DNA from 2 places in the Brevibacillus sp. FSL K6-2834 genome. Region 2 is predicted to be linked to the other one. Evidence: riboswitches for the same ligand, from Rfam matches in the RefSeq annotation. Region 2 holds a riboswitch; the other holds the start of a gene.
What was found. Region 2 has a riboswitch for FMN ahead of NST96_RS06340 (ECF transporter S component). Riboswitches for the same ligand answer to the same signal wherever they lie in the genome.
Positions count from the first base shown of each region.

Region 1: linked by a shared signal. The riboswitch ahead of ribD (bifunctional diaminohydroxyphosphoribosylaminopyrimidine deaminase/5-amino-6-(5-phosphoribosylamino)uracil reductase RibD) and the one ahead of NST96_RS06340 (ECF transporter S component) in region 2 are both predicted to bind FMN.

Region 1 is NZ_CP151945.1:4,506,453-4,518,674, forward strand. It holds gene NST96_RS22090 (aldehyde dehydrogenase family protein) at 1-1,481, shown strand, start outside; gene NST96_RS22095 (Ger(x)C family spore germination protein) at 1,497-2,627, opposite strand; gene NST96_RS22100 (GerAB/ArcD/ProY family transporter) at 2,624-3,712, opposite strand; gene NST96_RS22105 (spore germination protein) at 3,716-5,227, opposite strand; gene ribE (6,7-dimethyl-8-ribityllumazine synthase) at 5,363-5,827, opposite strand; gene NST96_RS22115 (bifunctional 3,4-dihydroxy-2-butanone-4-phosphate synthase/GTP cyclohydrolase II) at 5,834-7,036, opposite strand; gene NST96_RS22120 (riboflavin synthase) at 7,050-7,709, opposite strand; gene ribD (bifunctional diaminohydroxyphosphoribosylaminopyrimidine deaminase/5-amino-6-(5-phosphoribosylamino)uracil reductase RibD) at 7,724-8,869, opposite strand; FMN riboswitch at 8,974-9,124, opposite strand; FMN riboswitch at 9,310-9,460, opposite strand; gene NST96_RS22130 (NAD(P)/FAD-dependent oxidoreductase) at 9,546-10,634, opposite strand; gene yunB (sporulation protein YunB) at 10,813-11,532, opposite strand; partial or broken gene NST96_RS22140 (aminotransferase class V-fold PLP-dependent enzyme) at 11,591-12,222, opposite strand, start outside.
Region 2 is NZ_CP151945.1:1,247,873-1,260,094, forward strand. It holds gene NST96_RS06305 (glutamate synthase-related protein) at 1-1,568, opposite strand, end outside; gene NST96_RS06310 (hypothetical protein) at 1,826-1,966, opposite strand; gene NST96_RS06315 (glutamate-1-semialdehyde 2,1-aminomutase) at 2,209-3,495, opposite strand; gene NST96_RS06320 (PP2C family serine/threonine-protein phosphatase) at 3,694-4,578, shown strand; gene NST96_RS06325 (ATP-binding cassette domain-containing protein) at 4,684-5,694, shown strand; gene NST96_RS06330 (ABC-2 family transporter protein) at 5,687-6,481, shown strand; gene NST96_RS06335 (ABC-2 family transporter protein) at 6,488-7,285, shown strand; FMN riboswitch at 7,548-7,700, shown strand; gene NST96_RS06340 (ECF transporter S component) at 7,962-8,567, shown strand; gene ltrA (group II intron reverse transcriptase/maturase) at 9,407-10,672, shown strand; gene proS (proline--tRNA ligase) at 10,780-12,222, shown strand, end outside.

The sequences.
Region 1 (12,222 bases), 2.4 Mb from region 2:
CACTGCAGGAAAACTCCCCTGAAGAGGTTCACAAGGCCATGGAACGGGCCAGACTGGCATTTGGTCATTGGGGCAGCACGCCTGTTTCCGCGCGGGTTCACTACCTTCGCAACCTCCGCCATTATTTGGTGGAGCATGGCGAAGAACTGGCGAAAAAAATCAGTGAGGCGACCGGCAAAGTGGCATTGGAAGCGTACATGACCGAGATTTTCGTGACCGCAGACACCATCCGCTTCTATGAAAAAAACGCGGAGCGCATGCTGGCACCCCGCAAAGTGCCGACGCCGATCGCCCTCTCTCCGAAGAAGTCGTCTATTCACTACCAGCCGATGGGCGTTGTCGCCGTCATCTCTCCCTGGAACTATCCGTTTCAACTGTCTGTCGTTCCGGTTCTCTCGGCACTGATTGCGGGGAATACCGTCATTTTGAAGCCTTCCGAGATAACTCCCGGGGTCGGTGTGCTGATCGAGGAGCTGTTTCAGGCTGTCCCTGCCCCGCAGCACATCGTCCAGGTGCTGCACGGAGGCAGACAAGTCGGGCAAGCGCTGGTGGCGGCGCGGCCGGACAAAATCTTTTTCACTGGTTCGGTAGCCACAGGGAAAAAGATCATGGCACAGGCTGCGGAGCATTTGATCCCGGTAGAATTGGAGCTCGGCGGCAAAGACCCGATGATCGTGCTGGAGGACGCCCATCTCGAACGGGCGGCAAACGGCGCTGTTTGGGGTGCCTTTACCAACTCCGGGCAGGTTTGCATGTCTGTTGAGCGCGTCTACGTGCATGAACGCGTCTACCCGGAATTCCTTCGCCTGGTCAAAGAAAAAACAGCAGCCCTGCGTCACGGTTTTCCCGATCAGGCCGAAGTCGGCTCGATGACCTCGCCGCAGCAGATTGGCATCGTTCGGCAGCATGTCGAAGAGGCGCTGGCCAAAGGGGCGATTGCAGAGCTCGGCGGGAGCTTTTCCGAGGACGGCATGTTTTTGCCACCTACAATACTGACCGGCGTAACCCATGAGATGAAAATCATGCGGGAGGAGACATTTGGCCCGATCCTGCCCATCATGACCTTTTCCACAGAGGAAGAGGCGATTCGTCTCGCCAATGATACGCCCTACGGCTTGAACGCCTCCGTCTGGTCACAGAACAAAGCAAAGGCAAAAAGAGTCGCACTCCAGCTCGAGAGCGGCAATGTCTGCATCAACGACGTCATTATCAGCTTCGCCAATCCCAACCTTCCGTTCGGCGGTGTCAAACAGAGCGGCATCGGGCGCTATCGCGGCCCTGAAGGCTTGCAAGCCTTTACCCATGCTGTCTCGATCATCCACGACCCCGGGAAGAAGAAACGCGAGATCAACTGGTACCCGTATACGGAGGAGCAGCAGACGCTGTTTGTCGGCTTGACCAAGACGTTGTTTGGCAAGGGACAAACCTGGAACAGCCGAAATCTGCTTGCTGCCTGGCGAGAGTGGAAACGTCTGTTTTAGCTTGCCGCAAAACCGCTAATTCATCGTACCTGTTCCGATAATCTCCACCTTCGCTTTTACCCGAAACTCAGCCTTCTGATACAGCTCAAGACCGATTGATCGGCCCCACTCCCCGCGGTATTTTTGCCGGAAGCTCTCTTCGATACTTGCGGGGTCCCACTTTTTCTTTTGAAGCTTTTTGAGCAGCAATGTGATCTCTTTTTCTATTTCCGCTCCTAACTTTCTGGTGATTTCACTGCGCTCCGAAGGGTCCTCCAGATTTCGCGAACCCGTATACCCGAACAGGATGCCGCGAACCTCGACCGCAACATCCACGACTGGCTTGTTGAGAGCCCCGTTGCTGCGCACCTTTGAATGGGAGCGGATAATATCAAAGACTAGCTGTGACCTTTTTCCGGCAGCGTATTCATCTTCGATTATGAAACTGATGGAGGGAAGATGCCTGCGTCCCTTTACCATCTGTATGAATCGCCCTTCCCTTTGCGAAAGGGTACCAACCATATGCTCTCCCCGAAAAGCCGCAACCCCTGAAATGACGATTTCCCCATCTTCCTTTTTCAAATACGGAAGCTCGGGATCGCTCACCTGATTGGTCAGCATGAAAACAAGGTCGTGAAGCGTGGCAAAGGACGTGAACGCCGTCTCCTCTCTGGGACGCAAAAGATTGTTCAGATACGTATTGATCTCCGGCTTGTTTTCGTACTTGCCTTTGATGACATCCTCCGCCTTGCCACCCACAACAGCCACGACCACATTCTCTCCGACGGCCGGATTCCGGTAGAAATCGAGGATCGTCTCGCGAAGCCCCCATTCGCGGACGAATTTTTCGCCAAACAGGATCACCCTTAATTGGGAAAGCGATATGGTTCGATCCGCCTTGCTAGACAGCATAATCGTCGCTTCGCTCGGGATTTTGCTGACCGCTGCATACAACTGTGTACTTTCCTTTTCTTTCTCCGAGGGTACTGGTACAGAAACGGATACCTTCATATGCTTCTTGTCGACATAGTCGATACCCATGACACCGATCAGGGCCATATCTTCGAGCGTCGGCTTCTCGATCTCGGGAGCGCATCCGCTGCCAGACAGCGCACAAACGGCCAGCAGCGGCCCGAACATCAGCCTTCTCCATCGCGCGCTTTTCACAGCGTGTCTCCTCCCCGCTTTTCCCGAATGGCATGCAATAGCAGAAGCACCAACGGCCAGAGGATGACCCCGTAAGCAAAGTAGATGCTTCCATTTCCATACAATAAAATTTCCATGGGGATCGGAAGCGGACCGCGGACGCTGAAATATACGATTATGGTCGCGATGTACAAGTGCAGGACACTGTTTTTTCTCCTCCACCGGTCTATGCCTTTTTTCGCCATCCACAGATAGCCAGCGCCTGTTGAAAGAACTAAAAACACCCAGAGGCCAATCCCGAGATTCTCCACTCGCTCTATGAAGGACAGCTCCACGGCCTTGAACAGATTCAGAATGGGATAAACGACTTGCGTAACCTGCCATACCGAAAAATAGCTGACACTGGCAATGAGGACGAACACATAGATAGCGCAGACAACCCACAGCCCAATCGATGCGTGCCTGAAGACTTGTTCCTTCTTTTGCACGTAGGGGTAATAAAAAAGGATGAGCTCGTAACCGAGGAAACTGAAGAACCCATTATGGACTCCTGCAACGATCTCCATGACATTTACCTGAAACAGCGGGAAAATATGCATGATGTTCCCTTTTTGAAACCCCCACTGCAGGTAATACAGCATCCAAAAAGTAAAAAAGAAGGTCAAGATGCAAAAACGGGCGATCGCTTTGATCCCCCCGAGAGAAATATAGATCATGACCGAAAGCAAACCCAAGAGCGGATACGTGATTGTCGACGTATTCAGCATGGATGTTTGCACCAGTCTGATATAGCCAGCAGAGATGGACGCCACCATGAGCAAGCCGTAAACAATCAGGACACCGTTCACTGCGTAGCCAAGCCATTTTCCAAGAAGCTTTTCATTGATGACAAACAAAGTGTCGCCAGGGTAACGCCTGCAAAGAGCCACCATGGGAAAAAGCGTCAAGTGCGCTAGGAGGCACATCACTACCGGCATCCACCATTGATCGTATCCAAGCATGCTCAGGCTGTGCGGCAAGGTCAGCAGATTCATGCCCACAATCACGTTGATGATCAAAAACGTGACATGGAACGGATTCAATTTTTCAAGCTTCCCTTTATCCATCGGCTACTCCTCGTCTATGGGAAAAATCTGCTTTTTCTTGGCGTTCGCCATTCCGCTCCGAAATGCGATGAATTTAAATGGAGTACGCAGCAAACTGTTAAAGACATCGCTCCAGACGCGTGGAATACCTGTGCTCATATAAGGCGTACCGAGCGAGGTCAGATTGAGCAAGTGGGCAAACATCAGAGCAAGCATCAACATTTGTCCGTACATCCCCAAGAACCCGGCCGACAGAATAAATCCGTAGCGAACCAGCCGAATGGCATTGCTCATGAGGAAGTTGGGCGGGACAAAGGACAGAAGAGCAGAGACGGACACGAGAACGATCAAGATATTGCTGGCAAGGCCCGCCTGTACGGAGGCGGTCCCGATCACGATACCCCCGACAATACCGATCGTCTGGCCGATTTTGGTCGGCATGCGTATTCCGGCCTCACGGAGAATTTCGATGACAAGCTCGATGATCAGCACCTCGATTACAGGCGGAAACGGCACTCTGTTGCGCGATTCGGATAAAATCGTCAGCAGTGGCGGGGGCAGCATTTCCGGGTGATAGGTTAATACCGAAACATAGCTGGAAGTGAGCAAAACGGTCAGGAAAAGTCCCAGGAAACGGATCATCCGCAGCAGGCTGGCTGTCGACCAGCGGTTGTAAAAATCCTCCGGGCTGCTGAATAACTCGAAAAAAGCAGCGGGACAAATGGCCGCTTCCGGACTTCCGCTCAAAATGAGCAAAATGCGCCCATCCAGCAAAGCCGCCGCCGCATTGTCCGGCCGTGTGGTGAGTCCAAACTGGGGAAATGGCGAATAAGGCTTGTCCTCCAGCATCTGCTTCAAAATCGGCATCCCGACAAAGCCGTGATATTCCGTATTTTTAATTCGTTCCTGAACGCGAGTGATATTTTCCGGGTTGGCGATGCCTTCTAGGTACAGGATGGCTACTTTGTTTCTGGATTGAGTCCCGATGCTATGTACCTCGATTTTCAGGTCAGGGTTTGCGATCCGGCGGCGAATCAGCGAGAGATTCACCTCAAGCATTTCCACAAATGAATCCTGCGGACCAAGCACCGTCGATTCCGTCTCCGGCGGGCTGATCGTACGGTGCGGCGCTTTGAATGTATTTACCTGCAGCACCTCGTCCCGCTCGGGAAAGATGAGAATCGTATGTCCACGCAGCAGGTTGTCCGTTATCTTCATTTCCTCATCGGGATTGACCAACTGGCCCAAGGGAAGGGCTCGCACAGGGCGGCGCCCGTCTTCTCGCTGAAGAGGAAGAAGGATGCTCTCGTAAATATTGGACTCATCTACCAAGGTATTCAGAAAGTAAACCTCTACAGGTTCATCGTTCATCGACAGATGGAGAACTGTAAAATCATCCACGTTTTGCATTCGCGCTTGCAGCAAGGCTCGGACCTTGTGTGCAGCCTGTTTTGGGCGCCTTTTCGCAGAATGGCCAGAACCGGGACGTGTCAGTACCTTGTCAGCGTTCTTTCTCCACCACGCTTTTACATCCATGGATCCCGCCCCCTGTGCACAGGAAAATCCTTCTTACTTTGCCCATCCCTGGTCAAATTATCCAAAAGGAAAGCGGGGACGATGCGCCCTCGCGCCTGCCCCCGCTTTTGCTTTGCCGTATAGGATACCCCTATGTCAAGCAAATTGCCGGCTCAGATTTGCCATTTCGATGGCTGCCGAAGCCGCTTCCCAACCTTTGTTGCCTGCCTTGGTCCCCGCTCGTTCGATCGCCTGCTCGATCGAGTCGGTCGTGAGTACGCCAAAGATAACGGGAATCCCCGTATTCAGCGAGACCGATGCTACCCCTTTGGCGCATTCGCTGCACACGTAATCAAAGTGCGGAGTGGAACCGCGGATGACCGCTCCCAGGGTCACGACTGCATCGTACTTTCCGGACTCCGCCATCTTTTTGGCGATCAGCGGGATTTCAAATGCCCCCGGCACCCAGGCAACCTCTACCGCGTCTTCCTCGACACCGTGCCGCTTCAATGCATCGAGAGCGCCACCGACGAGCTTGCTGACAATCAGCTCGTTAAATCTCCCTGCGACAATCCCGACACGCAAGCCAGTTCCGATCAAATTTCCTTCCCAATGTTTCATGATCCTTCACTCCCCTGCAAACTGGAGCAGATGGCCCAGTTTGTCCTGTTTTGTGTGCAAATACTTTTCATTTTCGGGATGCTCCGGCATTTGCAGCGGAACCCTTTCGGCGACCTGCATTCCATAGCCGGAAAGGCCGCGAATTTTGCGCGGATTGTTCGTCATCAGCCGCATCTGCTTTACGCCCAGATCGAGCAGAATTTGCGCCCCGATCCCGTAATCGCGAAGATCAGCGGGAAAACCGAGCTTTTTGTTGGCTTCCACTGTATCATAGCCCTGCTCTTGCAGCCGGTAAGCCTTCAGCTTGTTGATCAGTCCGATGCCCCTGCCCTCCTGGCGCATGTAGAGAACGATGCCTCGGCCCTCGGCCTCGATCATGCGCAGGGCAGCATGCAATTGCGGGCCGCAATCGCAGCGATGCGAACCGAATATGTCCCCGGTCAGGCACTCCGAATGGACCCTTACCAGGACGGGCTTGCTGCTGTCAATCTCTCCTTTTACAATCGCCACATGCTCCTTGCCGTCCAGTTCATTGGTGTAGGCGACAATGCGAAAATCCCCGAAGGCGGAAGGCAGCTTGGCCTCTGCTTCGCGCTTTACCAATCTTTCATGCTGCATGCGGTACTCGATCAGGTCGGCAATCGTGATCAGCTTCAGCTCAAACCGCTTGGCGATCTCGATCAACTGCGGAAGGCGAGCCATTGTCCCGTCCTCGTTCATGATTTCGCAGATGACGCCAGCCGGCTTCGCTCCGGCCAGCCTGGCCAGGTCGACTGCTGCCTCGGTATGTCCTGCGCGCCTCAGCACGCCTCCTGCTTTGGCGATCAAGGGGAAAATATGTCCCGGACGGCGAAAATCGTCTGCGCCTTTGCTCTCGTCCAGCATGGATTGCACCGTATGGGAGCGCTCATGCGCAGAAATGCCTGTATGCGTCCCAGTTTCATCGATAGAGACCGTGAAGGCAGTGCCTTGGCGATCCGTATTTGCTTCCACCATGGGAGCCAGCTTCAAGCGTTCCGCATGCTCTTGTGTGACAGGGACGCAGATCAAACCGCGTCCGTGCATTGCCATAAAATTGATCATCTCCGGCGTTGCCGCTTCGGCCAGGCAAACGAAATCGCCTTCATTCTCCCGATCCTCGTCATCCACGACGATGACAGGACGGCCGCTTCGCAAAGCCTCAATCGCCTCTTCAATGGTATGAAACATCGTTGTTCCCTCCTTAAGCGAAGCCGTGTTCCTGCAAAAAAGCCAGGTTCAGGCCTGCTGGTGCTTTCTGTTGTTCGCCCGGAGTCCTGCCGCCAAGCAGCCTCTCCACGTATTTGGCGATCACATCCGTCTCCAGATTGACCGGATCGCCGACCTGTTTTTCCAGCAGATTGGTCTGCTTGAGCGTATGCGGAATGATCGAAACGGACAGGCTCTCCTCGTCAACGGCCACTACGGTCAAACTGATGCCGTCTACAGTGATCGAGCCGCGCGGCACTACGTAGCGAAGCAGGTGCGGTTTCGCCTGGATCGCAAGTCTCACCGCATTGCTGTCCGTTTTTTTGGAGAGGATTTTTCCTGTGCCGTCTACGTGGCCCAAGACCAGATGGCCGCCGAGACGATCTCCGAGCTGCAGCGCCCGCTCCAGGTTGACACGCATCCCCGGCTTCAGGCTGGACAGGGCCGTCACCCGCCACGTTTCCGGCATGACATCTGCCTGAAAGCGGCTCGCGGAAAACGAGGTGACCGTCAGACAAACGCCGTTGACAGCGATGCTGTCACCCAGGCGAACATCCTCCAAAACGGCCGCGGCCCGTATCGTCAGCTTGCTGGACCGCTCGGTGACCGCAATGGAATCTACTGTACCTACTTCTTCAATCAATCCGGTAAACACGGCTTCCCCTCCTATCATTTGCAGCCCGCATTCCTGCGCGTTTCGCTATTGCTGGCTCCATCCGGCCATACCGGATAGCCGGTAATGCAAAGATCGCTTCCTCCGATCGGCTCGACATCCACGTCCGCCAGAGAGATGGCTTCCCCCATATGAGCTGCGCCCAGTCCCCCGTAGGGAGCAGGCGCCCCCTGTCCGCCGATCAGCTTGTAGGAGAGAAAATGCACGACCTTTTGAATGGCCCGTGCCTGCAAAAAAGAGCCGTTGACCGCCGCTCCGCCTTCGACAAACAGAGAAGTGATCCCTCTTTCCCCCAGCACCGCAAGCACCTGCTCGACTGTTACGCGCCCTTCCAGTCTCACAATCTCGGCCCCGTGGCTCTCGAGCTCTTTTTGCCTGCCGATGGGTGCGTCATCCGCTGTGAAAACGAGCGTCGGCGCCTTGCCGTCCCGTATCACGCGGGCTTCCGAAGGGGTCCGCAGCTGGTTGTCGAGAATGACACGAAGCGGCTGCTTTCCCCTGGCTATTCCCTGTTGGCGGGCCGTGAGCTCAGGGTCGTCCGCGAGCACTGTCTGAACCCCAACCAAAATAGCATCGTGCTCTCGCCGTAGCTGATGGACCCGCTGGCGGGCCTCTTCACCCGTAATCCAGCGGCTGTGCCCCGTATGCGTAGCGATTTTCCCATCCAGCGAAGCTGCCGTTTTGACGGTCACAAACGGTGTTTTCGTCGTGATGAAATGGAAAAAGACTTCGTTTGCCTTCTTCGCCTGTGCTTCTCCCACTCCCACTGTTACTTCCACACCCGCCTGTCTGAGGCGAGCGATTCCTGTACCGGCGACAAGCGGATTCGGGTCCGCCACTGCAACCACTACTCGCTTGATGCCGGCTTCAATGATCGCATTCACACAAGGAGGGGTTCTCCCATGATGACTGCAAGGTTCCAATGTGACGTAAAGCACGGCATCTTTCGCATGCTCACCAGCCATCCGCAGTGCATGCACCTCGGCATGTGGTTCACCCGCTTTTACGTGAGCGCCCATCCCCACGACTGCTCCGTCCCGGACGACAACGGCTCCCACTACCGGATTGGGACTGGTTTGTCCTCTTGTCGCCCTCGCCAAGTCCAGTGCCAACGCCATATACGACAAGTCATTTCCTGACATGAGTTCCTCTCCTCCCCAATGAAAAATGCCCTCGAAGCACGCTTCAGGGCATTGGGAAAGAAGCCTCTCGTTTTTCTGTTTTTTCACAGAGAAACGAAGGCCACATGCACCTTCTCCCATCCGGACTGTAACCGTCGGCCTTGGATTTTCACCAAGTCAGTCGCTCATGGCTTCAGCCATGGGCGAGTCGCGGGCTCAGACGCTGCTTTCGTCATTACCGCCGGTCAGGAATTTCACCCTGCCCTGAAGGTCATCTATTCATTTGCTGCCGAGCCGCCAGCCCGCAATCACGAGCCAGGAGACTACCAAGGCATGTCTCCTACTTCCTGTCGCGCGAGTCGCCATCACCCTTTCCCAATAAAAAATGCCCTTGAACAAGTTTCAGGGCATAGAAGAAGAAGCCTTTGGTGCTCGGTTTTTTAAACAAAGCCAAAGACTATAGCCACCTTCTCCCATCCGGACTTTACCGTCGGCCTTGGATTTTCACCAAGTCAGTCGCTCACGAAATATCTTTCATGGGCGAGTCGCGGGCTCGGACGTGCGTTCGTCATCACCGCCGGTCGGGAATTTCACCCTACCCTGAAGGTTGGATATTCAGTTGCTTGCATTATAACACGTTTTTTTACAAGCACTACACTTTTTTATTGGAAGTCGGCAGTTTCCCTCCTGTCGGCAACTACCGCTTTGTCATCCATGGTCGCAAGGCAAAAACAAGCCAGCGCAAAGCATTGAAAGATTTGCCCTGCAAAATGCTCTCTCCCCACCTGCTTCCCAAGACAGGGACGATTCTGTCCAAATCCTCATTGTCCAGCCTCTCCACTGCCCTGCGTAAAACCAGTGAATTCTCGTAACTGCGCCGCAAAGGCTGCGTCAATTCTTCATAAGCGCCCTTGCCGCATATATCATACGCTGCATATATGCCTGTCAACAGCGCCGTGAATTGGCCAAATCCCAAGAAGGGCATCAGTGCCCCAAAGCAGTTTCCGACAAAAAACGTATTGCCAATCCTCGCCCTGCGGCAGATGCCGATCGGGTATCCGGTCACATGAAAGTGACTGGTAATCCTGAGCGGCTGACGCAGGTCCCGGCAAACCCGCTCGTAAAATAAACCCCAGCGCTCGTCGACATCAAGCCGGTCATTCTCTGGATAGTCGGGGTAGGCCATGACCAGGTTCGCTTCCGTGTCCGAAAGCGGGAGCAAATAGCCGTATCCCTTTTCCATATAGCTGTAATCCAGCCATGCACAAGGCGTGTACCTGTCAAAGTCTCCGGTTACCATTGCACCTTTTAGCGACACGGTCAGGTCTGTCCGGAAGTTATGCATTTTCCTTGTGTACTCCCCGTCTCCTGTGGCGACTACTACGTGCGTGTACTCCATCAGCAATTCCTCGTATGTCGCTTTGGACCGGTACTGGATGGCACTTTTTACCTGCCGGCCGAGCTGCCTTTCAAAAGCGTGCTCATGTCTGCCGCGGTAATTGATAAATCCCAGACTTCCTTCGATTTCCGCCTTTTGGCTCTGCGAGAACACCAGCAGCCTTTGGATGCTCGCAGTCGGCTTGAGGTAAATGCCGTTTTTCTCCGCGAAAAAGGCAACCGGATCCGTAATCGGCTTTTGCAAAATGGAGAGCATGGATTCAGCGTTCACAAAGCGGTCGCCTAACCGCTCCCTCACTTCGAAAACGGCGGGCGATATTCCGTGTTTTTCAAGTGTGATCGCGCAGGCCAAGCCTGACAGACCGGCGCCCATAATCGCAACCTTCACGCTTTCATCATCCGTTCGTCTGTTTTCCTAACATTCTTGACGAACCGACACCTTTTATTCCCTCTATCAGTTTCCTCCCTGGAATCTTCCTCCTCCATGTTTTGGAAATGCCCAAACGAGCACTCCCCGAAGCAACGGGAACGTGCTCGTTTTTGTAGCAGCCGCCTGTTTGGCTCTTTTACGGCTGCCTGGATACGTCTTCCGGTCTGGGCACATCCGGCTTTCCTTCCGGATTGTTGTACAAGTACTGAGGCACATCGCCAATGATCAGCGAATGGGTAATGGGAATCTTCGTCGTGATCGTCTTCTGGTCGGTGGCAAAAGGAATCACGATGCGCAAGTCCACTTCAACAAAAATGTAGACGGTTGCCAGGACCATATTGATGCCGGCCTCGGTCAATTCCGTCTCCAGCTTCGTCTTGACAGATCCGATCGGCACAAACGTCACCGGCAGATCCGGACCCATTTGCGCCAAAAAACTGCTGCCTGTCGCCAGCCCCAAAGGGATATAGCGGTCTACCTTTTCCTCTTCAAACTCCCTCAGCCGGTTCTGTACGCGGGAGGTGGTCTCCCCTACGATCCGGGCATACTCCTTGAAGTTGAACTGGTACGCCTGGATTCTCCCCTGATTGTCTTTTTCAATTTTGACGATCTGGTTGAAATCTACCCCTTGCTGGGCAATCCGCTTGGTGACCGCATCTGTAATCGCTTGTTTGGCCAACTGCTCGGCTTTTTGGGTTGCGAGAATCTTCAGCGTCGGTTCCAGGCGTTTTTCGATAAAAAACAAAAATTGAATGCTCATCGCCAAAAAAATGACCAGTGCGATAAAAAACGCTTTCGAACGAGAAAGCGGGTTCCTCCACCGCCGACGGGGTCGAAACACGGCCACGCCCGTCACCTCCCAGTTGGTACATCCTATGGCTGGGAGGCGCAAAAAATACGTAACCAAAAAGGAGTTATGACGGAATTTCGTATACATCCAGCGCGGCTTGCAGAGCTTCTCCGCGATGAACCTTCGCTCCCATGCGGATCAGCACCGCCTCAAGACCTGCCAACACGTGCAGGACATTCTTTTTCCGGCAACTGAAGCCCATCGTGCCGATGCGCCAGCATGCCCAGGTCAAAGTAGTTGCTGCGAATCCTCCGCTCTGACGGCTCAGAGAGATTCCCCGCCAGCCCGCGCTCCACGCTTTTTCTTTCCTGGATAATTCGCTCAGCCCGCTCATTGTAGGTGATCGGAGCCATTCCAGCGGGAACGGACAAGCACTTTTGCGTTCCGCCGACGACCGCATCGAGCATCCACCCGTCCGTATCGACAGGCGATCCCCCGAGCGTAGCCACAGCGTCTACCACGAGCAGCGCCTCCCGCTCTCGGCACGCATGTCCGACCCGGGCTAGCGGCTGCATGCAGCCGGTCGAGGTTTCACCGTGCACGATCGCTACAATTTTCGGGCGGACGCGGTCCATTTCCCTGATGATCTTCTCTTCATCAAACACTTCGCCCCACGGCGCTTCCATGGTGTGCACCTCCGCACCTTGAACGCTGGGCAATCTCCGTCAGAAGATGGCCAAATCGGCCGTAGATGGG
Region 2 (12,222 bases):
GAGAAGTGCTCCATTTCCCGGTCGCGGTCTATCGCCGGATTGGTGACGACTGCAACGCTCTCCTTGAGGTAATCGGCCAGGTTTTGCCGCTCCTTGGACAGAGCTCCGAGGGGGCCGTCATGTCCGAGGGAACGGATCGGCTCGACGCCGTTGGCAGACATCTGCTCGACCAACTGGATTTGCTCCCGGTCCCAGCCGAATGCGCTGTACACCGACGAGGCAGGGGGTTCTGCATCCGGCTCGGAGACGAGCGCATTTGCCTCATATGCGAAATAGAGATGCTGCCGCCAGCCATCCGTCTTGACCTTGCTCGTGAAACGGTCATGGACCAGTTGCTGCAGGCTGTGGTGAGGCACGACTTCCGCTTCCCGATCCGGGTGCAGAAGGACGCCCACCTTTTCGCCAGGGGCCAGGGACTTCGGCTCGGCCGTCATCTGGTGGACAGGGATGACTCCCTGCTCCGAGGAGAAGTAGTAGGAGGTTGCGCTTTCCACCATCCACAGCGGCCGCAGGCCAAGCGCGTCGACGCTGAACAGGCACTCATTTCCGTAGCGCGACACGATGCCGGCCGGACCTTGGGCAAAATGTCCCCAGGCCTGGCGCAGATAGGCATACAGGTCCTGCAGATGGACAGGCAGGTTTTTCATTTCGTGATGGATCGGAGGGAAGACAATTTCCATCGCTTCAAACAGGCTGAGTTCATAACGGTGGATGAAGGTTTCGACTGTCCGGTTGACATTTTGCGAATCGCTTCCACCGTCTACGAGCGGAACGCCGAGCAGGAGCGCCTCCTCCTCCAGCTTGCTGATGGTGTTGATCTCTCCGTTGTGGCCAAGCAGCGAAAACGGCTGGACACGGAAGAAGTTGGACAGGGTGTTGGTCGAGTAGCGATTGTGTCCGATCGTCACGGACGACGCGAAGCGATCATCAGCCAGATCGCGGAAATAGCGGGGCAGGATGGAGGCGGCGCCCATTACCTTGTACGCGGCAGTGTACGGACTGAGCGAAGCGACATGAACATGGTGAGCCGTCTCGATGGCGATCTGCAATTCAAACAGCCGCTGGGCATACGGGTAGCCAGTCAATTCCTCTTGGGAGGACAAGGCCAATTGCCAGAAAAGCGGTTCGTCGCGTTTGCCGTTTTTCCCGAGAGCGGCAGAGTCCACCTCTTGTACCCGCTCAAGCATAATGTCGATGGAATACTCGGCGAAAAGCTGCCGTACCTGCCTTTGAACCTCCTCAGGGTCATGACTGGCTTGAGGCACGAAGAGATGGGCCACTGCGAATCGTTTGTCGTAGGCAAAACCGCCGTCCAGCCCTGCCTGATGGAGGTATGTGGACCAGAGGGCACGAGGGATGTCCGTCAGGATGCCGCAGCCGTCTCCTTCCCCGTCGATAAATCCGGAACGATGCTCCATTTGAATCAGCGACCGGATGGTTTCATCCACGTTAGCTCGCGTAGGGGCTCCCGCTTTTTCGATGACACAGATGATTCCGCAGCTATCGTGCTCAATCCTGTGATAGTTTTGAAACGTTTCGATTGCTTCTCTTTGCAGGTAGTTTCTCATGGTTGCGGTCAGACGAACTGACCCTCCACCTCCTTTACCAATAGTCGGAAACTTCAAAATAGTAGTGCTAAGAATAACATGAATGAATGGAGTACACAATCGGGGTTTGGATAATCATGTAAATGTAAGCGTTTTAATTATAATAAAATGTTTTTTCTCGATAAAAAATGTATTTTTATTCATGGAATATAGCGTTTTCAAAAGGAAAAAAGCATGCTCCGCGGCAGAGCATGCTTTTTGCGTTGCGGTATGAAATGCTAGCGGTCGTGGTCTTGCGTTTTGTGGTGCTCCGTCTTTCGCGGATTTTGAAAGCCGACGACTTCCATCATCTTGGAGCTCATTTTGGGGTCCAACGTTTTTTCCGGCGCTTGCGGGTAGGTTTTTTCCCCTTTGGACACGTAAAATCCCTCCTGCGGTGGTATGCTGTCCCGCTTAGTATGTGGAGGAAGCTGCGGTTTTCGTTCAGGAAAATCTTCCCCGGCAGGAGACCTATACAACCAAGATCGGGCTATTTCGCAAGTACCGGGCTATTCCCGCAAGCATCGGGCTATTCTCTCCGGCACCTGCCTATTCCCGCTGGCACCGCTGCGTTGTATGATACGGGGTTGAACCGCATGCTGCGACAGCAACATCTACGATCTTAGAGCTTGGCAAACGAGCGATCCACAGCCGCGATCGTGTCCCGAATATCCGCTTCTGTATGGGCGGTCGTGACAAACCACGCTTCGTACTTGGATGGTGCCAGGCAGATGCCTTCATCCAGCATGAGCCGGAAGAAGCGGGCAAACAGTTCGCCATCTGCCGCCTGGGCCGTATCGTAGTCATATACCGGATGGTCCGTAAAGTATACGGCGAGCGCTCCTTTTACGCGGTTGACCTGCACCTTGATGCCGTGGGCGTCTGCCGATTTCCGAATTCCTGCCTCAAGCAAGGCTCCGAGGCGTTCGAATTCCTCGTATACGCCTGGCTGCTTAAGTACCTCCAGGCAGGCGATACCGGCGCGTATCGAGGCAGGATTACCGGCCATCGTCCCGGCCTGGTAAGCAGGGCCGAGCGGTGCCACCTGCTCCATGATCTCGCGTCGCCCGCCGTAAGCGCCGATAGGCAGTCCGCCGCCGATGATTTTTCCCAGAGCCGTCAAGTCCGGCTCAACGCCGAGCAGGTTTTGCGCGCCGCCGTAGCAGAAGCGGAAGGCCGTGATCACTTCATCGTAAACCACGAGCGCACCTGCCTCGTGGGCGATCTCGTTTACGCTTTCCAAAAAGCCCGGTTTCGGCGGGACGATCCCGAAATTGCCGACGATCGGTTCGACGAGCACGCATGCCGTCTCCGCTCCCCAGACGCGGATCGCCTCTCTGAACGCCTCCGTGTCGTTGAACGGTACGGTAATCACTTCGCTCGCGATGCTTTGCGGGATGCCCGCACTGTCGGGAATGCCCAGTGTGGATGGACCGGAACCCGCAGCGACCAGCACGAGATCGGAGTGGCCGTGATAGCAGCCGGCAAACTTGATTACCTTGACTCTGCCTGTATAGGCACGAGCCACGCGGATGCAGGTCATCACCGCTTCCGTCCCGGAGTTGTTGAAGCGAATCCGTTCCATCGACGGGATGGCTTCGCGAATCATCGTCGCAAATTTGATTTCCCAAGGAGTAGGGGTCCCGTACAGCGTCCCGTTTGCAGCCGCTTCCGAGATGGCTTTTGTGATATGCGGGTGGGCGTGGCCCGTGATGATCGGACCGTATGCAGCCAGGTAATCTATGTAGCGGTTTCCGTCGACATCCCAAAAATAGGCTCCCTGCGCGCGTTCCATCGTGACAGGAGCGCCGCCGCCGACAGCTTTGAAAGAGCGGGAGGGGCTGTTTACCCCGCCGAGGATGACGTCCATCGCCTGTTCATGCAGGCGGGCAGATTTTTCGCGGTTCATGTTCATTCCCTCTTTTCGTCCATAAGTCCATCCTCATCTTATCACACTTGAAGGTTGGCGTAATCGGCAGAGCTGCAGCTGGAACCGTATTTGGAAAAGTGATACAATTCAGCCTGTCAGCTTCCAAGCCAGCCTTTGATAACGACTTGTTCCGGCTTGGACGGATTGTAAAAACAAGAGCGGAAGGGAAGAGGGCGAATGAACGTCGAAGCGTTGTCCATACCCGGTTACAGCGGCAATAATGAGGATCGTTTTTTGATAAACACGGCTCAGCAGATATTTGCCGTGATTGACGGAGTTTCGTCTTTGGTGCCGTTTGTCACCAGGACCGGGCAGAGTGGAGGGGCAATGGCGGCCCGGATCGTTCACGATCATCTGGCGGCTGTCGGAAAAGACGCCGACTTGCCGTCTGTACTGCTCGCAGCCAACGAGCGCCTTCGGGATTATATGATCTCCGAAGAAATCGATTTGAGCCAAAAGGAAGCTTTGTGGGGTGCAGCCGCCGCCGTAGTGAAGCTCGATGGGACACACCTTCACTATGCCCAGACGGGAGACTGCATGATCTTTGCCGTGTATGCCGACGATTCGATCCGCGTCCTGACTCATCTGCAGGTAAATCACCTGGAAGCAGCCGCGATGGAAAAGTGGGAAGAAGGCATTCGCCAAGGCTTAAGCACAAGGGCTGAACTGATTGAAAGCGTTCGCGACATCCTCGTTCACAACCGCTATCAGGCAAATACGCCGGGAGGATACGGCGTGCTGAACGGCGAGCCGCTCAGCGGAGACTTTCTGGAGTACGGGAGGATCAACCGGATCGGCCTGAAGGCAGTGCTCCTGCTGACAGATGGACTGTTCTGGCCGGCCGCGCGCGGAGAAGGGAGCATCGGTTGGGAGAAAACGGTCTGTCCCATCCTGGAAAAAGGGCTGCAGGCGTATACAGATGAACTGGTCCAGTTGGAGAAAAGCGATCCGGAGTGCATCGCCTACCCGCGGTTCAAGCCTGCCGATGACAAAACCGGTGTCGTCATTTGCCTTCCCGAGAACGAGCCTGCGACTGAGCCGTATGGTCTTCCAAGGCTTTAGATTGAAGGTTGCAGTTGGCAGCACATTGATTTTTGCAGAAATCAGCCTGCTCATATACACTAAGCAGTGGAATCCTACTCAAAAGCGACAAAAGGGCGGTTAATCATGATTCAAGTCAACCATTTGCAAAAGGAGTTTCGCATTCATCAAGCCCGCGCCGGTCTGGGAGGCGCGTTTCGCGACCTGTTCAGCAGGGAATACAAGACGGTCAAAGCGGTCGACGACCTGTCCTTTTCCGTAGAAGAAGGGGAAATGTTCGCCCTGATCGGAGAAAATGGGGCAGGGAAGTCGACCACGATCAAAATGCTGACGGGCATCCTGAACCCGAGCGGCGGGGAGATCGTCATCAACGGCTTTGTCCCGCAAAAACAGCGGGAGGACTACGTGCGCTCCATCGGCGTCGTGTTTGGCCAGCGCTCGCAGCTTTGGTGGGACCTGTCCCCGCTGGAGTCCTTCCGTCTGCTGAAAAGCGTCTACAAGGTCGAAGAGCATGAAGGACAGCGCTGGCTCGACCGTTTGATCGAGGAGCTCGACATCGGTTCGTTCGTCAGCCAGCCTGTACGCAAGCTGAGCCTCGGCCAGCGGATGCGCTGTGAGGTGGCGGCGGCGCTGATCCACAAGCCTCGCCTGCTGTTTCTGGATGAACCTACGGTCGGTCTGGACGTACTCGTAAAGCAAAAGATTCGCGAGTTTTTGCGAAATTTAAACGATACCGAGCATATGACGATTCTGTTGACCACACATGATGTGACCGACATCGAAGCGCTGTGCAAAAGAGTGCTGGTCATGGACAAAGGCAAGCTTATTTTTGACGGGCTGCTCGAAAACCTGAAGGAAAAATGGGGAAATGGGACGGAAGTGGCCTTTCAGTTCAAAAAGCGGACGTCAGCCGAAGAGCTGCGGACTGTCCTCGGCGAGCTGCCCTGTGAGATCATTCGGGAAAACGACTTTGCTTTGCGCGTAAAAGTGTCGCGCAGCCAGGAAATGCTGCCGTTCGTCCTGTCCACCGTGATGGCCTCGTTTGACATCAGCGACGTCAAAATTATGGAAGCGAGCACGGAGGACATCGTCCGCAATATCTACTCTACAGACAGCGAGGTAGTCAGCCATGGGTAAGCTTTACCTGGAACTGATCCGCATCCGCTTTCTGACCTTGCTGGCGTATCGCGTCAACTACTACAGCGGCATCATCATCTACGCGATCAACATCGGGGCGTACTACTTCCTCTGGGGGGCGATTTACGGCGGACAGCAGCAGCTCGGCGGTCTTTCGGTAGAGCAGATGACGGCGTATGTCGCCATCGCCTGGATGTCGCGGGCGTTTTATTTCAATAACATCGACATGGAGATGGCGCAGGAGGTCCGGGAGGGAAAAGTGGCGATCGAGATGATCCGCCCCTACAATTATCTCTCGGTCAAGACGGCGCAGGCATTCGGCGAAGGGATTTTCCGCATGCTGTTTTTCGCCGCGCCGGGCATTTTCCTGATCAGCCTGTTCATTCCGTTTCAATTCCCGAGCACGCCCGAAGCGTGGGGCATGTATCTGCTCAGCCTGATGTTCGCGTTTGTCATCAACACGCAGTTGAATCTGTTGACCGGTCTCGTTACCTTTTTCCTCTTCCGCAATGACGGGATGATGCGGGCCAAGCGGGTAGTCGTCGACCTTCTTTCCGGCCTGGTGCTGCCGATCAGCTTTTTCCCCGGCTGGGCCCAGACGCTGATGGGATATCTGCCGTTTCAGGCGATCAACTATTATCCCAGCGTCATCTTCACCGGGGCTATACCGGCGTCCCGCGCGTGGCAAATGATCGGATTCCAGGCGATTTGGGTCGCGGTCATTCTCATCCCGATCTTCGTCTTGTGGCGCAGAGCCCAGACCAAGCTGGTCGTGCAGGGAGGATAAGAAGCAATGGGTGAAATCAAGCATGTCTTGGGCATTTTTGCCACTTATTTGGGACAGTATTTCAAAACGCGTCTCGCGTACCGGACTGATTTTTTCGGGGAGCTCGTGTCCAATCTGATCAATGAGCTGATCAACCTCGTGTTTATCGTCGTCGTCTTTCAGCACGTGCCGCTGCTCAATGACTGGACGCGCGACGAGATTATTTTCATTTACGGCTTTTTCCTCATCCCGTACGCGCTGTTTTCGATGTTTTTCGGCTTCTGGGATTTCAACGAGCGGTACATTATTCGCGGAGAGATGGACCGCGTCCTGACCAGGCCGCTGCACAATCTCGCACAGGTCTGTCTTGAGTCGATCGCACCGGACCGGATTTTTGGCGTCATCACCGGTTTGATCATTATGGGCTATGCGGCTATTCAGCTGGATTTGTCCTTTACGTGGTACGACCCGTTCCTGTTTGTCGGTCTCGTCGTCAGCGGCATGCTGATCTATGGCGGGGTCTACACGGCCATTGCGGCCATCAGCTTTTTCTCCGATTCCCGGACAGGGATTTCGCCGATGATCTGGAATATTCAGCAGTATGGGCGTTACCCGGTCGACGTGTACAACAAGGTAATCCGGTTTGTGCTCACGTACGTGCTGCCCTTTGCCTTTGTCGGCGTGTATCCGGCGGCGTATTTTCTCCGCAAGGAAACGTGGTACGCGTATGCGGCGTTTACTCCCGTCGTGGGAATCGTCTTTTTCAGCATCGGACTGGTCGTCTGGAACTGGGGTGTGCGCAAATACAGCGGAGCAGGGTCGTAATCGGCTTGCTGCCTGACCCTCCTCCGTCTTGGGGGAGGGTTTTTGCATGCTTTTGTCGTATTGGGAAAAATTGCTTTCTTTCTACCTCGCTATGTTCCCCTGGCTGATCATGTTTGCTCCGCAAATGATAGCCGAAATTTGCGGCAGGTTTCCCAAAAGCGATGGGAGCTACGCAGGAGATTCGCAACGACCATAGCAGGGAACACTTCCAGCATTGTCAAATCCGAGTGCGGCACTGTATAATATCCATGTAAAATCACATACATTCCTTCGGGGCAGGGTGAAATTCCCGACCGGCGGTGATCGCGCCAAAAGCGCGTAAGCCCGCGAGCCTCCGCGATGCGAAAGCTTCCGGAGTGCAGGATCTGGTGCAAATCCAGAGCCGACAGTACAGTCTGGATGGGAGAAGGATGACGACAGTACGTACGCTGTGCGTGCTTGTTTGCTTGTGCATGGGTATTGCACGACGGGCTGGGTGCCGCTTTTCGGCCCTTCTGTTTACGTACCCTTTTTTAAGAGCACAGGTCTGTTTCGTTGTCTTTGCATGTGTGCCAAAGCCCTGAGGAGATGTTGTTTCTCAGGGCTTTTTGCTGTGCAAGGACCGAACGCGGGCACGTCCGGGTGTATGCTGTTGCCATTCCTCAAGAAGGAAGAAACCAATGAGGAGATGGTACAGATGAAAGGAACCGCGATTCCCACATCGCAAGCGACGCAGCGGCTGGTGACGATTCCCATGCTGGCGGCGGTCGCATTTGTCTTGCAGTACCTGGAATTTCAGGTGCCGCTCATGCCTACGTTTTTGAAGCTCGATTTCAGTACGCTGCCCGGATTGATCGGCGCCTTGCTCTACGGCCCAATGGCAGGCGTTATCGTCGAAGTGATGAAGAATGCGCTGCACATGCTGTTTAAAAATACGGACGGCCTTTTGATCGGCGAGCTGGCCAACGTAGTGGCGGGTGCGAGCTTCATCGTCGCAGCGGTTTGGCTGCAGCGGATGAAACAGGGGAAAATGAGCTTCATGGCCGGTCTTGCTATCGGTACTGTACTGATGACGGCTGTCATGGCGGTAGCCAACGCCTACTTCCTGCTGCCCGCCTATGCGGCTTTGTATCAGGTGTCGCTGGAGCAGCTGGTCGCGCAATTCCAGGCTGAGAGCGTATGGTCTTTGATCCTGTACGGCATCGTGCCGTTTAACCTGATAAAAGGAATCATGGTCTCCGTAGTCGCTTATCCGCTCTACGTGAAGCTGGCACCGAGACTCAGCCTTTATGCAAGAAATTGACATTGCCCGGCGGGTCTGCTACCATATTGCCCAAGAAACAGGCGAAAATGGCTGTGAAAGGACCCGCAGGTAGCGAATGTGGCGCAGAGAGTCGACCCTTGGCTGAAAGGTCGATGCACGAATGCACCTGCTCCCCATCCTGGAGCTGCTGGCGACGAGCCATGCCGGATTCCCTCCGTTAACGGGTCAGAGCGGATCGCAGTTGCTTTTGTGGCAGCAGCGGTCAATCAGGGTGGTACCGCGGGAGAGTTTCCCCCGTCCCTTTTTGGGATGGGGGTTTTTTGGTGCGCCCAGCATGGGCGATAGCTATAGGGTGAAAGTCCCGAACGGGGGTTGGCTGTACCAACCGTTAGCTCAAGGCAAGGGTGTCGACCGCGAGGTCGAATCTGAAGGAAGCCGGCGGCAAAATCCCGACCTGAGGTACACGAACCCAATTTGAGGCTGTTGTATCCGGGCGAGTCTGCCAAACAAGACAAAGCCCCATACAGCCAAGGGATACAGTAGTAAACTTGGGCAGGTACATGGGATGAAAGTTATCGTTCTTACCTGGGGAGGTCTGCATGAAACGCCTTCAACTGTTGGTAACCGTCTCCGTAAGGAGACGCTGAACATGCAGAAGTCAGCAGAGGCCATAGTACCCGAGTAGAGGACGCTTGAATGGGGAAGGGCCGAACATCAAGCCAGCATGCGATCCATGTCTTTTGATACGGTACGTCGAAGCAGAATTCTGTCAAGGAACTACTTTTGAAGAGCAGGGGTGAAGCCCCGAGGGTACAAAAGAGGGCTGAGTATCGTACAGCAAGCACGGAGTCCGCATGTGCGAAGGAAGGAACATCATTATGGATTTGCTGGAAAAAGTCTTATCACGGGAAAACTTACGGATGGCACTCCAACGAGTGGAGGAAAACAAAGGTGTCGGTGGAGTCGATGGTGTTTCAACCGAACAACTACGCGATTATCTACGTGAACACTGGCAAGCCATCCGCGAGAAGATGGAAAGGGGAACCTATAGACCTTCACCTGTTCGCAGAGTCGAAATCCCGAAACCTGACGGTGGTGTAAGGTTATTAGGCATTCCCACCGTGGTAGACCGCTTTATTCAGCAGGCCATCCTCCAAGTGTTAACGCCGATCTTCGACCCCACCTTCTCGGAATCTAGCTATGGGTTCCGTCCAAAACGTAGCGCTCACATGGCAGTAAGGAAAGCGCAAGCGTATATCTCCGAAGGATATCGTTTCGTGGTGGACATCGATCTAGAGAAATTCTTTGATCGCGTAAATCATGATATTCTAATGAGCCGTGTGGCTCGAAAAGTTCAGGACAAGAGAATTTTAAGACTGATTCGTTCCTACTTGAATGCGGGGATCATGATAAATGGCGTCTGTACAACATCAAGTGAAGGAACACCGCAAGGTGGGCCGTTAAGCCCACTTTTGGCAAATATCCTACTTGATGATTTGGACAAGGAACTCGAAAAGAGAGGCCACCGTTTCTGCCGCTACGCAGACGATTGTAATATCTACGTGAAAACAAAACGGGCAGGGGAACGAGTAAAGAAGAGTATTCAAAACCACTTGGAGAAGGTACTAAGGCTAAAAGTAAATGAGGAGAAAAGCGCGATAGACCGACCATGGAAACGAAAATTCTTGGGCTTTAGTTTTACCTTTGCAAAACAGACAAGGATTCGCATCCACCCCAAATCCCTCCTCAAGCTAAAAGAGAAAATCCGCACGATCACGAATCCGGTGTGGAGCATCTCGATGGAGAAGCGGATTGAAAGAATAAATCAGTACCTCATGGGCTGGATTGGATATTTCGCCCTTGCAGACGCGAAGGGCATTCTACAATCCATTGAGGAATGGACAAGGCGCAGGCTCCGTCTTTGTTTGTGGATGCAGTGGAAACGCGTGAGAACCAGATATCGAGAACTTCGTTCTCTTGGCATATCTCACGTAAAAGCCATTGAAATTGCAAATACCCGCAAGGGTGCATGGCGTACCACAAAGTCTCCGCATATACACAAAGCCCTCGGCATTGCCTACTGGCAACAACAAGGGCTGAAAAGCTTAGTGCAACGATATTCTCAAATTCGTCAAGCTTGGTGAACCGCCGTATACCGAACGGTACGTACGGTGGTGTGAGAGGACGGGGGTTAGTCGCCCCCTCCTACTCGATCGTTTTTGAAAAGAAGCTCATGAAGGAGTGAAGGGCATTGAAAGAAGGAAAAGCATTTGTCAAAGAAATCACGCCGCAGTCTGAAGACTTTTCGCGCTGGTACATCGACACGATCAAAAAAGCGGATCTGATGGATTATACGCCTGTGCGCGGCTGTATCGTTTTCAAGCCGGACGGATTTGAGCTGTGGGAGCGGATCCAGGAGGCGATGGACAAGCGGTTCAAGGAAACCGGCCACCGCAATGCCTATTTTCCGATGCTGATTCCCGAATCCTTTTTTCAGAAGGAAAAAGAGCACGTAGAAGGCTTCAACCCGGAACTGCCATGGGTTACGGAAGCTGCGGGGGAACAGTTGGAGGAGCGCCTTGCGCTGCGGCCGACCTCGGAGACGATGATCGGCCATATGTACAGTCAATGGATTCAAAGCTACAGAGATTTGCCGGTACTCATCAATCAGTGGGCAAATGTATTCCGCTGGGAAAAGCGGACGATGCCGTTCCTGCGCACCTCCGAATTTTTGTGGCAGGAGGGACACACCGCCCATGCCACAGAGGAGGAAGCCCGTCAGGAAACGATGCAGATGCTGGACATTTACGCCGAGGTCGTGGAGGAGCTGCTCGCGATCCCGGTCTGGAAGGGGCAAAAGACGCCGAGCGAGAGGTTTGCTGGAGCTGTCGACACCTACTCCATCGAAGCGATGATGAAGGACGGCAAGGCCGTACAGGCCGGCACCTCGCACTATTTGGGAGAAAAATTTGCGCGGGGCTTCGAGATCAAGTACTTGGACCGCGACAATCAATTCAAATACGTGCATACGACATCCTGGGGGACCTCTACCCGCCTGATCGGCTCGATGATCATGGTGCACGGGGACGACCGGGGGCTGTCGCTGCCGCCTCGTGTAGCGCCTACGCAGGTCGTGATGATTCCGGTTGGACCGCCAAAGCTGCGTGAAAGGGTGATGGCAGCATTCGATCCGCTCTTTGATCAGTTGAAAGCGGCAGGCGTACGGGTCCGGGCTGACCTGCGCGAGGAGACTCCCGGCTGGAAATTCAACGAATGGGAGATGCGCGGCGTTCCGATCCGTCTGGAAATCGGTCCGCGCGATGTCGAGAACGGTCAGGTCATTCTGGCCCGCCGCGATACCGGGGAAAAGATCACGGCTCCGCTTGCGGATGCAGTAGAGGCGGTCGTAAACCTGCTTGAGGAAATCCAGCAAAACATGTACCAGCGGGCAGTCGAATTCCGCAATGCCCATTCGCATCTGGAGATCAACACGCTCGAAGAATTGAAGCAGCACGCGGAGACCGCCGAGAAAGAAAACGGCATCGCGGGTTGGGTGCTTGCGGGCTGGTGCGGCGACAATGGCTGCGAAGCAAAGGTAAAGGAAGAGACCAAGTTCACCTCCCGCAACATCCCGTTCGAGCCGCCTGCACAAAAATCCGCATGCATCTGCTGCGGCAAAGAGGCGATGCACACG